One region of the Shewanella sp. SM101 genome, then DNA from elsewhere that is predicted to be linked to it. Evidence: predicted binding sites of a transcription regulator. Region 1 holds the regulator's gene; each other region holds the start of a gene.
The links. The regulator sigma-54, encoded in region 1, starts transcription at its own class of promoters, with help from an activator protein. The targets are predictions, from matches to a motif close to GTTGGCACGNNNNTNGNNT.
Positions count from the first base shown of each region.

Region 2: the regulator sigma-54 is predicted to act here: its motif matches at 1,230-1,248, upstream of glnA (glutamate--ammonia ligase).
Region 3: the regulator sigma-54 is predicted to act here: its motif matches at 1,391-1,409, upstream of L5M38_RS15505 (BON domain-containing protein).
Region 4: the regulator sigma-54 is predicted to act here: its motif matches at 2,481-2,499, upstream of L5M38_RS18680 (DUF3192 domain-containing protein).

Region 1 is NZ_JAKKRH010000032.1:30,597-34,136, reverse strand. Features, by position in the region: gene rapZ (RNase adapter RapZ) at 1-57, opposite strand, end outside; gene ptsN (PTS IIA-like nitrogen regulatory protein PtsN) at 54-497, opposite strand; gene hpf (ribosome hibernation promoting factor) at 500-787, opposite strand; gene L5M38_RS16945 (RNA polymerase factor sigma-54) at 816-2,294, opposite strand; gene lptB (LPS export ABC transporter ATP-binding protein) at 2,402-3,133, opposite strand; gene lptA (lipopolysaccharide transport periplasmic protein LptA) at 3,130-3,540, opposite strand, start outside.
Region 2 is NZ_JAKKRH010000021.1:68,019-71,558, reverse strand. Features, by position in the region: gene typA (translational GTPase TypA) at 1-324, opposite strand, end outside; gene glnA (glutamate--ammonia ligase) at 1,336-2,745, shown strand; gene L5M38_RS13175 (hypothetical protein) at 3,072-3,540, opposite strand, start outside.
Region 3 is NZ_JAKKRH010000028.1:8,722-12,261, reverse strand. Features, by position in the region: gene L5M38_RS15515 (hypothetical protein) at 1-1, shown strand, start outside; gene L5M38_RS15510 (DUF3224 domain-containing protein) at 131-535, shown strand; gene L5M38_RS15505 (BON domain-containing protein) at 801-1,355, opposite strand; gene L5M38_RS15500 (glutamyl-tRNA reductase) at 1,632-2,087, opposite strand; gene L5M38_RS15495 (sigma-54 interaction domain-containing protein) at 2,334-3,540, shown strand, end outside.
Region 4 is NZ_JAKKRH010000040.1:27,662-31,201, reverse strand. Features, by position in the region: gene L5M38_RS18695 (DUF962 domain-containing protein) at 684-989, opposite strand; gene L5M38_RS18690 (GNAT family N-acetyltransferase) at 982-1,620, opposite strand; gene L5M38_RS18685 (DUF2789 domain-containing protein) at 1,771-2,004, shown strand; gene L5M38_RS18680 (DUF3192 domain-containing protein) at 2,016-2,423, opposite strand; gene L5M38_RS18675 (hypothetical protein) at 2,588-2,971, shown strand; gene L5M38_RS18670 (Zn-ribbon-containing protein) at 2,971-3,540, shown strand, end outside.

The DNA of each region.
Region 1 (3,540 bases):
CCTAAGGGCGACAGATTTGCCTGAGCCTGAGCGGCCCGACACTATGACCAGTTTCATCCAGTGATTACCTGATAGAGTTCCGTTTCATCATGCGTCTTGCGTAATTGCTTTAATATTTGCTTGTCGCTCAGCTTTTCGGCCATGCAAGACAAGGTACTTAAGTGCTGCTGACATTGGTCTGCAGGCACCAGTAGTGCAAATAAAATATCAACAGGTTGCTTATCGATAGCATCAAATGCTATCGGCTCTTCACACTTAATTAGTATGGCAATGGGCTGATCTATATCGGCTAGTCGACCATGTGGAATGGCGATGCCGTTACCTATACCTGTGCTCCCCATCTTTTCGCGCGCCACTAGGCTTTCGAATATCTCTTGAGATGAGAGGGTCGGGTACTGGGCAGCGACTAAGTCGCTGATGAGTTCCAGTACCTTTTTCTTGCTGCCCGGAGTGGCGCAGGTAGTGCACTCCGGCCGCAGTATGGTACAAAGTTCCATTATTAGTGTTTTGTTAACTTCTCTTTGTGTTTAATAACCTGACGGTCAAGCTTGTCAATCAGGGCGTCTATAGCGGCATACATGTCAGCATGCTCTGAAGTAGCAAAAACTTCACCACCTATGAGGTTTATTCTCGCTTCGGCAATCTGTTGCATTTTCTCAACATTGAGCACAACGTGCACATTATTGATCTGTTCGAAATGGCGTTCAAGTTTTGAAAACTTTTCTTCTACATATGCACGTAACGATTCGGTAATTTCGATATGGTGCCCACTTAGGTTTATTTGCATAGAAACGTCCTCCGATATCCACTGTAGGTTATAAACTTTTACGCTGATTAGAAGGTGGAATAAGCATAGCCTCTCGGTACTTCGCAATGGTTCTGCGGGCTACGTTGATCCCTTGTTCTGCCAGAAGTTGTGCCATCTTACTATCGCTTAATGGTTTTTTCTGGTTTTCCGCTGCAACCAGTTTCTTGATAAAGGCTCTGATTGCTGTGGATGAGCACTCACCACCATCGTCAGTACCGACGTGGCTAGAGAAGAAGTATTTTAGTTCAAAAAGTCCCTTAGGGGTATGCATGTATTTTTGAGTTGTGACCCGTGAGATGGTGGACTCATGCATTTCTACCGCTTCGGCAATATCGTTAAGCACCATAGGCTTCATGGCTTCTTCACCGTACTCAAAGAAACCTTGCTGATATTGCACTATGCAATTAGCAACTTTAAGCAAAGTATCGTTACGGCTTTCTAGGCTCTTAATAAACCATTTAGCCTCTTGCAGATGGCCGCGAATAAATTGGCTATCGGCTTGGTTTTTGGTACTGCGTGCCATAGAAGCATAATGTTGATTTACATTGATTTTGGGCATGCAGTCAGGATTAAGCTCAACGACCCAGCGGCCATTTTTCTTCGACACAGACACATCTGGGATAACGTATTCGTCATTATTGGGCGTGATCAACAAACCTGGGCGAGGATTGAGGGTTTGGATAAGTGCTATACCATCCCTTAATTCATCTTCTTTTAATTTAGTCTTACGCATCAATAATCTAAAATCACGGGCGGCGATCAGATCTAAATGATCTTTGATCAGCATGCGGGCGTTTTCTAGGTTGGGAGTATCAGCGGCGAAATGCGACAGTTGGATCAGCAGGCATTCACTTAAATCGCGGGCGGCAACGCCTATGGGATCAAAATGCTGAATGCGCTTGAGTACGGCTTCGACTTCGTCAAGCTCAACTTCAGGATTGCCCATGGCTTCGAGAATTTCTTCAGTGCTTTGGGTGAGATAGCCCTGATCGTCGATGGCATCAATAATGGCGGTGGCAATGGCTAAATCGGTTTCAGAAAACGGCGTGAGGTTTTTTTGCCATTCTAAGTGTTCGTACAAACCTTCACTGGTCTCGCCTTGGAAGGGCATATCGTCTTCACGACTGCCGCCGGGGCCTGAGTTTGGGGAGGCGGTAAACACTTCATCCCATGTGGTGTCCATGGGGAGCTCATCGGGCATGGATTCTTTGGTTAGCGACTCTGCCGTGTCTATGGTGGAGCTGTCTTTTTCTGGTGGCAGAGTGCTAGATTCACTGAAATCCGTATCGGATAGCGTTTGGTTTACAGGGGGTTTAGTGGCGTCGAATTGATCCTCTTCCAGCTCGAGAAGGGGATTAGAATCTAATGCTTGCTGGATCTCTTGCTGCAGTTCTAATGACGACAGTTGCAACAGACGTATGGCCTGTTGTAATTGTGGCGTCATGGTTAACTGTTGACCCAGTTTGAGCTGGAGTGACGCTTTCATGTTACCGCTGATCCCTACGTTATTATTGTTGGAGGAGGTCGCTTATTATCATTTTGAGTGAAGCCTAATGGCGGTATAAATTGTCTCCATAGGCTTCGCTCGATTAACTATAGCCTGAATTGTTCACCTAAGTACACAGCCCTAACTTGCTGATTGTCTAAGATCTCTGCTGGAGTTCCTTCGGCAATCAGGTTTCCGTGACTCACAATATAAGCATGTTCACATACATCTAATGTCTCGCGGACATTATGGTCTGTGATCAGTACGCCAAGGCCGCGACTTTTGAGTTGTTCGATAATCTTCTTGATGTCGATAACCGAAATAGGATCGACGCCGGCAAACGGTTCATCGAGCAAAATGAACTTAGGATTAGCGGCTAAAGCCCGCGCAATTTCGACGCGACGACGTTCGCCACCCGACAATGACATGCCTTGGCTGTCACGGATGTGGGTGATATGAAACTCTTCGAGCAGATGTTCTAGTTCTTCTTCTCGTTCTTCGTTTTTAAGTTCTTTACGAGTTTGCAGTACGGCCATGATGTTGTCATGAACAGTTAGCTTACGAAAGATACTGGCTTCCTGCGGTAAGTAACCTATGCCTTTGCGGGCACGCAGATGCATAGGATCTGCGGTTAAATCATCATCGTCGATAAAGATATGCCCCTTATCGCTCTTCACTAGCCCGACAACCATGTAAAAGGTCGTGGTTTTACCGGCACCGTTTGGACCGAGTAGGCCAACGACTTGACCGGTTTTTACCGTCAGACTGACGTCTTTAACCACTTGGCGACTCTTGTAACTTTTTGCCAGATTTTGTGCTCTTAAGGTGATTTGGGTCATTTAGAGTCCTGCTTTTTTACAGGTTTATCCGCCGGAGCGTCTGATTTAGCATCATCTTGATAGTTTTCAGGCTGAATAATAGTGATCACGCGATCGTCACCACTGCCAGTACTCTCGGCCATCAATTTCTGTTGAATCATGTTATAGCGGATTAAATTGCCTGTAACTTGGCTACCTGCTTGATCTAATGACGCCATACCTTTCAGTGTTAAGGTGCGGCTTGCCATATCGTAACGAATTTCTTTCGCGCTTGCCGATGCTGGGCGACCATCGTCTAATATTTGGCTATACGTAGCAGGGTTGCCTGTGGCGACCAAAGTTTTGCTATTTTCACCTTCAGCGGAAAATGCACGCAGTTCATTTGCTTGGATTTTTATTGAGCCTTGGGTAACTTCAACTGGACCAAA
Region 2 (3,540 bases), on a different contig from region 1:
TTGTGGCATTGGACCGTCAACGGCATCAACCAGCAATAATACTGAGTCAACCATAGACAGAACACGCTCAACCTCACCACCGAAATCGGCGTGGCCTGGGGTATCAACGATGTTAATACGGTAGTCGTTCCACTTGATGGCAGTATTCTTTGCCAGAATCGTGATCCCACGTTCCTTTTCAAGATCGTTGGAGTCCATCACCCGCTCAGTGGCTTCTCCTCGGGTTGCAAGGGTGCCTGACTGTGACAGCAACTTGTCTACCAGGGTCGTTTTGCCATGGTCAACGTGTGCAATAATGGCGATGTTACGTAAATTCTCTAGCACGGATAAACCTCTTACCATCAAACAAAAATAGGGATATTTCAGTAATTCGTTATGGTGATCGAGCTCGATCTACCACAATAAAAAGCGTGCCATTCTACTCCAGAGCGGCCTTGGCGCACAGGATTATTTTTGAACACTTATAAAACAATTCGCCAATCCTTGGGTAATTTCCGCCAATCATCCACTGAATGAAATCCTCTATAGCCAGAGTTAACGCTCTGTTTAATTGCCATATTCGTAGGAAAAATCTGAGTTAAGCAGCTGAATTTGCTATTTTTCGTATTCAATGTTAGCACTGCTAATGTCGATTTAAGCATCAGCAAAATCGACTTAGATACAGAGAAATTACCACGTGAACACACTGCAATAAATTCTGCGGCACACTTAATCTAACGTTCATGTTGGCGTTTACACCCGATGACATTAAGACTCACTTCATTGTCACGGGATACCTTTCTTACGCATCACTGATTTCACTTGGCCTGTGAACAGCAAAGACATTTCGCACATGAGAACGAACTCTTTCCTAATAATATGATAATAAACCACTATTGGATTGATAATGCGTGGCATAGTTGGACAGACTAGCGTGGTTTTATGACAATTATGCGGCGGTTATGCGGTGATAAATAGTCCCGTGCAGTGCTGCAAGTATGTGCGAGCTTCACAGAGGCGGTACTTACTGAGATAGTGAAAGCCAAAGCGTCATTGCCATCTCAGTGCCATATAAGCGGTGCATGTTATCGCTGTGCATCCCAGCTTAAGGTTTGCATGAATCAATTCAGTGCGCACCAAAATGGAGTAATGCACCAAAATGCCACAGACAAAAGCACCATTATGGTGCACACGCGAATCCAATTAAGTGCAACAAAGATTTTAAATCATGTTAATCAGTAAGTTAAATTATTGGCATGGATATCGCTTTATAGCTCGTAAGTTTGGCTCAAGATAAATCACTTGAGTTAAAAGATTATAGAAGGGGCATCCCTTTACCCTACCGGAGGCTTGAGAATGTCAGTTGAATCAGTTTTAAAGCAACTTGAAGAATTAGAAGTTAAGTTCGTTGATTTACGTTTTACCGACACTAAAGGTAAAGAGCAGCACGTATCTATTCCTTCTCATCAGGTAGATGCTGATTTCTTCGAAGACGGCAAAATGTTTGACGGTTCTTCTATCGCAGGTTGGAAGGGCATTAACGAATCAGACATGGTACTGATGCCAGATCCAACGACATTTGTACTGGATCCTTTCACCGAAGAAACCACAGCGCTGATCCGTTGTGACATTCTTGAACCCGGTACTATGACAGGTTACGACCGTGACCCACGCTCAATTGCTAAAAAAGCAGAAGCTTACCTGATCTCTACTGGTATCGCTGATACTGTATTGATTGGACCAGAACCAGAATTCTTCCTATTTGACGATGTCCGTTTCGGTACTGACATGTCAGGTTGTTTCGTTAAGATCGACGCTAAAGAAGCGGCTTGGAACTCAGGCACTAGCTACGAAGGCGGCAACACAGGTCACCGTCCATTTGTTAAAGGCGGTTACTTCCCAGTTGCACCGGTTGACTCATCACAAGACCTACGTAGCGCTATGTGTTTAGTGCTCGAAGAAATGGGCCAAGTGGTTGAAGCGCATCACCACGAAGTGGCGACTGCAGGTCAAAACGAAATCGCCACTCGCTTCAACACCTTGACTAAGAAAGCGGATGAAATCCAAATTCTGAAGTACGTAGTGCACAACATGGCACACGCTTACGGTAAGACTGCGACTTTCATGCCTAAACCCATCGTTGGTGACAACGGTAGCGGCATGCACGTTCACCAATCTCTGGCGAAAGACGGTGTTAACTTGTTCGCTGGCGACAAATACGCAGGTTTAAGTGAAACGGCTCTGTACTACATAGGTGGTATCATCAAGCACGCTCGCGCACTGAACGCTTTCACTAACCCAAGCACTAACTCTTACAAGCGTTTAGTGCCACACTTTGAAGCACCTGTTATGTTGGCCTACTCTGCCCGTAACCGCTCTGCATCAATCCGTATTCCAGTGGTACCAAGCCCTAAAGGCCGTCGTATCGAAGCACGTTTCCCTGACCCACATGCAAACCCATACTTAGGTTTCGCAGCGCTGCTGATGGCGGGTCTTGACGGTATCCAAAACAAGATCCACCCAGGTGAAGCGATGGACAAAGATCTGTACGATCTGCCTCCAGAAGAAGCGGCTGAAATCCCACAAGTGGCAACATCATTAGAAAACGCCCTTGAAAATCTGCAAGCTGACCATGAGTTCCTGACTAAAGGCGGCGTGTTCAGTGAAGATTTCATCCAATCTTATATCGTACTGAAAACAGCAGAAGCTGAGCGCGTAGCACGTACAACTCACCCACTTGAGTTTGAAATGTACTACAGCCTGTAATGGCTAGCGCTATACAACCGGCTCGCTTTATGTAATTTATACAGAAAATATAAAAGCCTCGATAGCAACGCTATCGGGGCTTTTTGTATTTTGAAGGTATATACAACTTTTATTCTGATTCAATCATCGCGTTGTTCTCTAAATAGGCATCATCGCCAACCACTCTTTTATCATTCAGAGAAGGCACGCCAGACACCGCGACAACAGCAACAATAGAGATAGATGGTTAAAAACCGATCTAAACTAAACATGGATGCAGCAGAAAAACCACCTATATAGTCGGAAGTTAACTACCGCGCCATTATTGTTAAGTGTCCACGCTTTATTCAACTAGGCTGGGTATTCTCAGGGGCAAAATCTACCAGTTGGGCAGGTTCGCCTGACTCAAATGACGCAAATGGTAAGCCATCTAACACGCGCTCATTTTTAAATACACGGATTTCAGAATCAGGTAACTGCGTCATCAGTAATGACAAGATAATGTGCATCTTATCCAATGGGCAATGAAGACGAATACTTGCACGTAAGCCCATTGTTCGTACATCCGATTGGCAGGCAATAAATGGACGATTCCGCGTTATCTTAATCAAATGGCGATGCCCATTTTTTATAGGACTCTCGTAAGTTGTCTCTACATTTTTAAAACCAGTAAAGAAAAATGCCCCCAGAGCCATTCCACCTACACCAACCAGCGCTGCTGGGCCTAAAAAGGCCACCCCGACAATACAAACCACCACCCCAAACCAAGCCAGCCCCCGCACTACCGCATAGGCTGCATCCGGAATAGCATCATGA
Region 3 (3,540 bases), on a different contig from region 1:
GCGTGTAAATGCCATTATGGATCTACGCAGGCTTATGCTAAGTTGTTTTTCGGTCAGTGGGTGATGTTTGCTTCAATAGCAAGCGTTAGCAGGTAATAGGTCAGCATAAGATTTCGACAAGGAGAGTGTCATGCAAGTTAGCAAAATCACTGGGAAATTTGATGTTAAGCTCACTCCTGATAGCCCCTATGCTACTGGTATTGGTGGTGTGACGTTAGGACGTATGGGCTTAGATAAAACCTTTTATGGTGAGCTTGAGGGTCGCAGCAAAGGGGAAATGCTCAGTGCTATGACGTCAGTCAAGGGCTCAGCTGGCTATGTGGCCATTGAACAAGTGGTTGGTAATTTGTGCGGTAAGCAGGGCAGTTTTGTATTACAACATTTTGGCATTATGACCGATGGACAAAATCGTCTGATCTTAGAAGTGATACCCCATTCTGGGGCGGGGGAGTTGCTGGGGTTAACTGGCACTATGACCATCAATATTGAGAATGGCCAACATTTTTATGCATTCCAGTTTGGCTTTGAAGCTTAGTTTGGCTTTGAAGCTTGAGTAACGCCTGTGTGTTAGCTCAGTTTTCTGTAACTCTTCTCCTTTATGATCATTCAAGTCATCTGAATGCTCCCTTCTTAATTTAAGCGAGTAAGTCTTTTGATTGAGTTTGGAAATGGACATAAAAAAACCAGCTGAGGCTGGTTTTTTGATTCTTTTTTCATAAAGCACTATCGAACCTTGAGTCTAGATCGGTGTGCTGTTACTTAAAATACGTTCAATTTAAAAAGTGCCGTTGCCGCGAGAGTTAAGACACTTTTTTAACAACTTTAATTTTATCAACGACCTTTTTCACATCGTCGGTATTTTCGGCAATTTTCAGTGCTAGTTGACGTTCGGCATCGCTGGCAACTTCACCTTTCAATGTGACTATGCCATTGGCAACATCCACATTAATTTGGGTGCCGGATACGTCAGTTGAAAACAGTAAACGCGTTTTGATGACTGTGGCAACTTTAGAGTCAGTTAAGGTGGCAACAACTTCACTGGTGCCTTCTTTTTCATTCATCACAGTGAGTTGGTTATCGACATCTTTCACCCCATCTAAGCTCTTGATGAGCTCTGTGGCGAGGGCTTTATCCACACTGCTTTCCACTTTACCTGTTAACGTCACTTTACCATCTTTGACATCTGTAATGATGTCGAAGGAATTGAGATTCGTGTTGAGCAGTAAAGTGGTTTCTGCTTTACCATCGATCCACGCATCCTTGGTTCCGCCTTTCCAATCTTGGGCGGCAGCCACATTTAAACTGATTGAACCGACAAGTAAAGCCACTAGTACTGATGCTGTTGTAGTTTTCATAATCATATCCTCCGTTGTTTTCTCGAAACTAGATAATGCGCCAATCGTGCCAATGTTTTTAAGGTAATGATTTTTAATGTTTAAATTGTTTTATCTGGCGTTTTTATACCTTGGCATTTTCCTTTAGGTCGGTCTTTTTTACCGACAAAATGTAATTTTTTCTGGCATGCTGAGCCATCATTCGAGCATAAAAAACCGCACTCATCAGTGCGGTATTATGTCTGTAGTAAAAGTGGAGGGGAGTCGGTTAAATATGGCTCACTTAGCGACAGAGAATTAATGGTGATTGAGCGATCCCGTACCGTCGTAACTCATTTGCAGCCAAGCGGCACCCTCTGCAAGTTGGTTTGCAAGTTGTGGCTGATGCGCTTGCCTTACTGCTTGTTTTATTTGGATTAGCACTTGCTGCTCTATGTCGACAAGGGCGGTCATAGCCTGCGAAATTTGGCACTGTTGCAGCAATTCTGTTGCTTGAGCATAAGTGACGTGCACGGTGTGACTTAGGCCATTAATTGGCTCATCAGCCAAACGTCTCAGCTGTTCAAACCGAGTTAACATTCGTTGGTGGATGTTAGCTTTGGCGGAAAAAACACGTTTAAGATTATAGTCTTCGACATACCTCCTCGCTTGGTTGTAAAATGTGAGTCCTTCTTGATTCAGCTTGATGATTTCATCGATCAACATGATATCGGCGCGGATATCAGTCTGATGTTGCACAACATTAGACTTCATTATGGGCCTCCTAATGCCAGTGTTCGACATAGATTGTTTAACTGCTTGGGTAAACTGATTTTGTTTCGTTCAGCTACCATGCATATTCTGTTCTCGTTTTTAATGATATTTTAACAGGCTGATTTTTAGACTGATATTCTCCGTTCATCGAGATATCATCTTAGAACATCGGCAACTATTACCGTTGCTGTTGTTAAAATTTCATGGCTGACATACAGTAGTTTTTCATACAGGGAGTAGATACGCATGGCTCGACTGACACTTTTTTATCACTTGCAGGATGTTAGCGCCGAGCAAGCAATCATCGAACTTGCTGGTGCTGCTGGCTTTAATAAGCTACGCAGTGTCGATGACTTGCCTTGGATAGAGCAGCTAGGGGCAAATCACGTCGATGTTGCCATTATTGAGTTATCCAGTCTTAGTCGTGAAGATTACCTTGTGCTGCTGGATAATGCGGCCATGTCAAATATTGAGTTTATTTTTCTCTCCGACGGTCAGCCAAACCCCAATCTTGATCAGTTAATGTCTCATTTTGCGGGTTACCACTTTCGCAAACCTTACGATATGCCGCTAATCAGCGAAATTTTTGCTGATTTTGCACAGTTTTTAGCATCATCGCCTAATCGACTGCATCCTTTTGCTAGCGAGCTAGACCAATACGGTTTGCTTGTTGGTTCATCAGCTCCTATGCACAAGCTATACCGCACAATTCGTCGCGTCTCTGCTACAGGCAGTAATGTGCTGATTATTGGGGAAAGTGGGGTCGGGAAAGAACTGGTTGCTAATACCATACATCTTGCCAGCCCTAGGGTGAACGAGCCTTTTATTGCGATTAACTGTGGTGCATTAAGCCCAGAATTGGTCGACAGTGAGCTGTTTGGCCATGTCAAAGGCGCATTTACGGGGGCGAATCGCGATCACAAAGGCGTATTTGAACAGGCTGAAGGCGGGACCTTGTTTCTCGATGAAGTCACCGAAATGCCGATTGATCATCAAGTGAAGTTACTCAGAGTGTTGGAAAATAGCGAGTATCGTCCTGTGGGTGGCGACAAAGTGCAACGTGCAAACGTACGTATTGTGGCAGCGACTAACCGTGATCCCATAGTGGCGATAGAGGCAGGGCTATTTCGAGAAGATTTGTACTTTCGTTTGGCTCAGTTTCCCATTCGCGTTCCGCCCTTACGGGAACGTGGCGAGGATATTATTGGGCTTGCGCAGCATTTTCTTGCCTATCGTAACGTGGCCGAAAAGCAGAATAAGAGCTTAGCTGAAGACTGTATTCAGATGATTGCTAAGTACCCTTGGTCTGGTAATGTGCGCGAATTAAAACATGCAATTGAGCGAGCCTATATTCTGGCCGATCAGGATATTTTACCCAGCCATTTACAGCTACCTCAGACAAATGAAGTGGGTTTATGTGGTGGTGAACAAGTTGTTATCCCCCAAGGCATGC
Region 4 (3,540 bases), on a different contig from region 1:
ACCATCCATGCGTCTGCTTGCGTCCTGCGTCGTCCCTGTAATCCTTTTTCGTCCCTGTGTATCAAACTTACGTGAGATAACACTCAGTCCCTTGACCTGTAAATCCTTTTTACAGAGCCTGTCACTTCCTATGACGTATTCCTATTGCATCCTGCAAAATTTATTTTCCATAGATTAGTACAAGCTGTTCACCCTTATACTTTATCCTTATCTCGACACATCCTGTTTCGAGTTCATGCTTAATCCTTAAGCGTGCCCTGTATTCTTCCTGAAATTCATCATCCTGACGATACAACTCACTGTCCCTAATCATCCTTGAAAAGCAATCCTGCTTTTCCTTAGCCTATCCGAGGCGAATGACAGTTTTCCTACCGTCAGCGATTTCAACCTTGAAATCTTAATTCGTTGCTTCTTGCGTCCCTTTGGCCTGATTCGCTTTCCTTGCTATCCATTTGCTTTGGCCATGAGTGAATTCTACGTTAACCCTAACTTTTTTGTTCGGCTCAAAGAACGGACTACAAAATTAATTACGGACCAACCAAAGAAAAATAAATACAAACCAATGATTCTATTTAAAATTAAATATTGTAGGACAAAAAACAATCAAAAAGAAAACATTATGTCCTACAACGTTTGTAAGCGATCTCTCACACGGGCATGGGCATCTCACTCGGGCAGTTTTTTTAACGTTTAAAAAAGCGGCGAATCATCTGCGCAAACATCACCCAATCTGCCATCAAACTGTAAAAAGGATACTGAAATGTCGCGGGTCGATTCTTCTCAAATACGAAGTGTCCCACCCATGCAAAACCATAACCAACAATAGGAATAAACCAGCATAGCCACCAGGCTTGTGAAACCAAGGCAATGCCAATCAGCAGCAGAACTAAACAACTGCCAACAAAGTGTAATTGCCGACAAGTCGGGTGCTGGTGTTGGGATAAATAGAAAGGATAAAAATCGGCGAAACGTTTATAAGAGTTAGTCATCTTGTTGAACCGAATAGAATAAAAGCTGGCCATGGACACTGCCGATACTCAGCTCGCCTATGGATACAAAGTCATGCTGAGTAAACAGTTGCAAGTGGTTCTCCTGAGCGATAAACACACCAATGCCATCCAAATCAGGCTGCTCATCACACCAACTCACCACAGCTTGCACTAACTTATGTCCAAGTCCTTTGTGCTGTTCATTTGGTGCAAGAGCAATAAACTGCAAAATACCGCAGTGCTTACTGGGTAAAAGTTCGACAATACTGGACTCTTTTTTCATCAAAGCTTGGGTCGATTGCCAGCCAGTACCTAACAACATCTTTAAGCGCCAATGCCAATAACGCCCTTCCCCTAAAGGCACTTCTTGAGTAACTACACAGGCTAACCCAAAGAGTCTTTCATGGTCGAATAAACCAATGAGAGCTTGTTTTTGTTGCCATAACGTATTGAGTTCTTCCCTGATTGCGGCGCGCAATTTTTGCTCATAAGCGGCTTTGTCTGAGGTAAAGAGTGAATCGACAAAAAAAGGATCATCATGGTAAGCGTTATAGAGAATAGAAGCGGCAATGCGTAAGTCTTCCGCGGTCAAATAGACTGCGCGGCAGTCCTCTAGAATTTCATTGTCCATCGTTAGCATTCCTTGACTTAGCTCACACTTTTTTATGCGTAACTGTTAATCTACCAAGGAAACTAAAAAGTGCAAATTTTAATCATAGATTGCATTTTTCAATCAGGCGCTTACTCTAAACGAAGGCACTATACTGAAAAGGAAATAATGATGGATACAACTCCAGTAGACTTAAGCCACTTGTTTGAGCAACTCGGTTTAGACAGTAGCGACGAGGCCATAGCGCAGTTTATTGCAACCCATGATATCGACCATCACATCCATTTAAGCCAAGCGCCCTTTTGGACCCCTGCCCAAAAGAGCTTTATCATTGAAGGTTTAGAAGCCGATGCCCTCTGGACTGAGCCCATTGAGCAATTAGACACTCAGCTACGTAAACGATAAGACTCGTTGGTTCAGATTTTACCGTAAGCCGTTTCACCCCAACCCACTAAGGCATTGTTGCTCAGCACGATAGGCGTACATTCATCCTTAGTGGTTTTTCCATCGCCATTATTACGCTGGGTACGATAAAACAACACTAAGACTTCTTTATTGGCTTCACCTTGTTGAGCACTTTGTTGAATATAGGCTTCACTAAAATCAGCGGTGCCCATTAAGATCATCACTTGGTCTTTAGGCATGCCTAAGCTCAGTTTGGTTAAGTTAGTGCGATTTTTATCCTGCACTTTCTCCCAAGATTCGCTGCTATCCCAGCCCGATTCTCCATCACCGACATTGACCACGCAGCCACTAAGACCTAAGCTTGCGAGCCCTAAAAAAGTGATGGCGATAAGTTTGTTATTCAATTTATGGTTCATCATGTGACATCCTGTGTAATTATTATTGAAGCTTAAAAAATGGTATTTCGGCTGGACAATAAGCAAAATAAATGCCACAAGACAACACACTGTTTTTAAATGAAAAAATTAATTATTTTTTTAAAATTGGTTTAAACAATTCAACAAATTAAGGAATTTTGCTAATTATGAGTCCCCTTGACCAAGTATTAGCGGCCGCACGTTCGCTCGAAGCCTGCGGTAAAGTACCGAGCCTTGCCTTAATTAAAACCCGTTTAGGTAGTAGCCTACCTTTACCTATATTGATCCAAGGCTTACAGCAATTTAAATCTATGCCTAAGGCAGATCGCGAGCGTTTAGCTGAGTTGCAAACTATCAGCCCTACAACTGACGTTCCCGCAACTAACGATACCTTAACCCTTGCTGTGCTCGCCGAGCGCATGCAGATGCAACAGGCGTATTTTGAACGTCATGCTGAGCAGCAAAAAACAGAAATAATGCAATTAAAAAACGAACTGCTTGAACTTAAACAACGCATAAACTTATTAGAAACCCAAGGAAAAACAGCTTAATGTTTGTCACTGAACTGCGCTTCGAATGCTTCGCCGACACCACGATATCTGCCGCCGAGAAGGCCATTAATCAGCTCCTTGAAGCCTATCGAGCTAATGGCCAAATCTTAGGACGAGAATTTGCGGTCGCCTTTAATGACGGTGAGTTTAGAGTGCGTTTATTGATGCCAGAGAAAAGCAGTTTAACGCACAAATATCACAGCCCTTGGGTCAAAAAAGCCTTAGTAGAATTAACCGACGCTAAACTACTCGCGCCGCGGGAAAAGTTTATTGGTCAGGATATCAATTCTGAAGTAAGTAATACCGAAACACCCAGCTGGCAACTGCTATACACCAGTTTTGTGCATATGTGCTCGCCCCTACGCAGCGGCGACAATTTATTGCCCATTCCCCTGTACCGTATACCCGCAACCTTTAATGGCGATCATAAACGTATTATCCGTTGGCAGAGCGAATGGCAAGCCTGCGACGAGCTGCAAATGGCGGCGGCCACTAAGGCAGAATTTGCCGCGCTAGAGGAATTATCGAGTCCTGACAGTGATTTATTTCGCAGAGGTTGGGATTTGCGC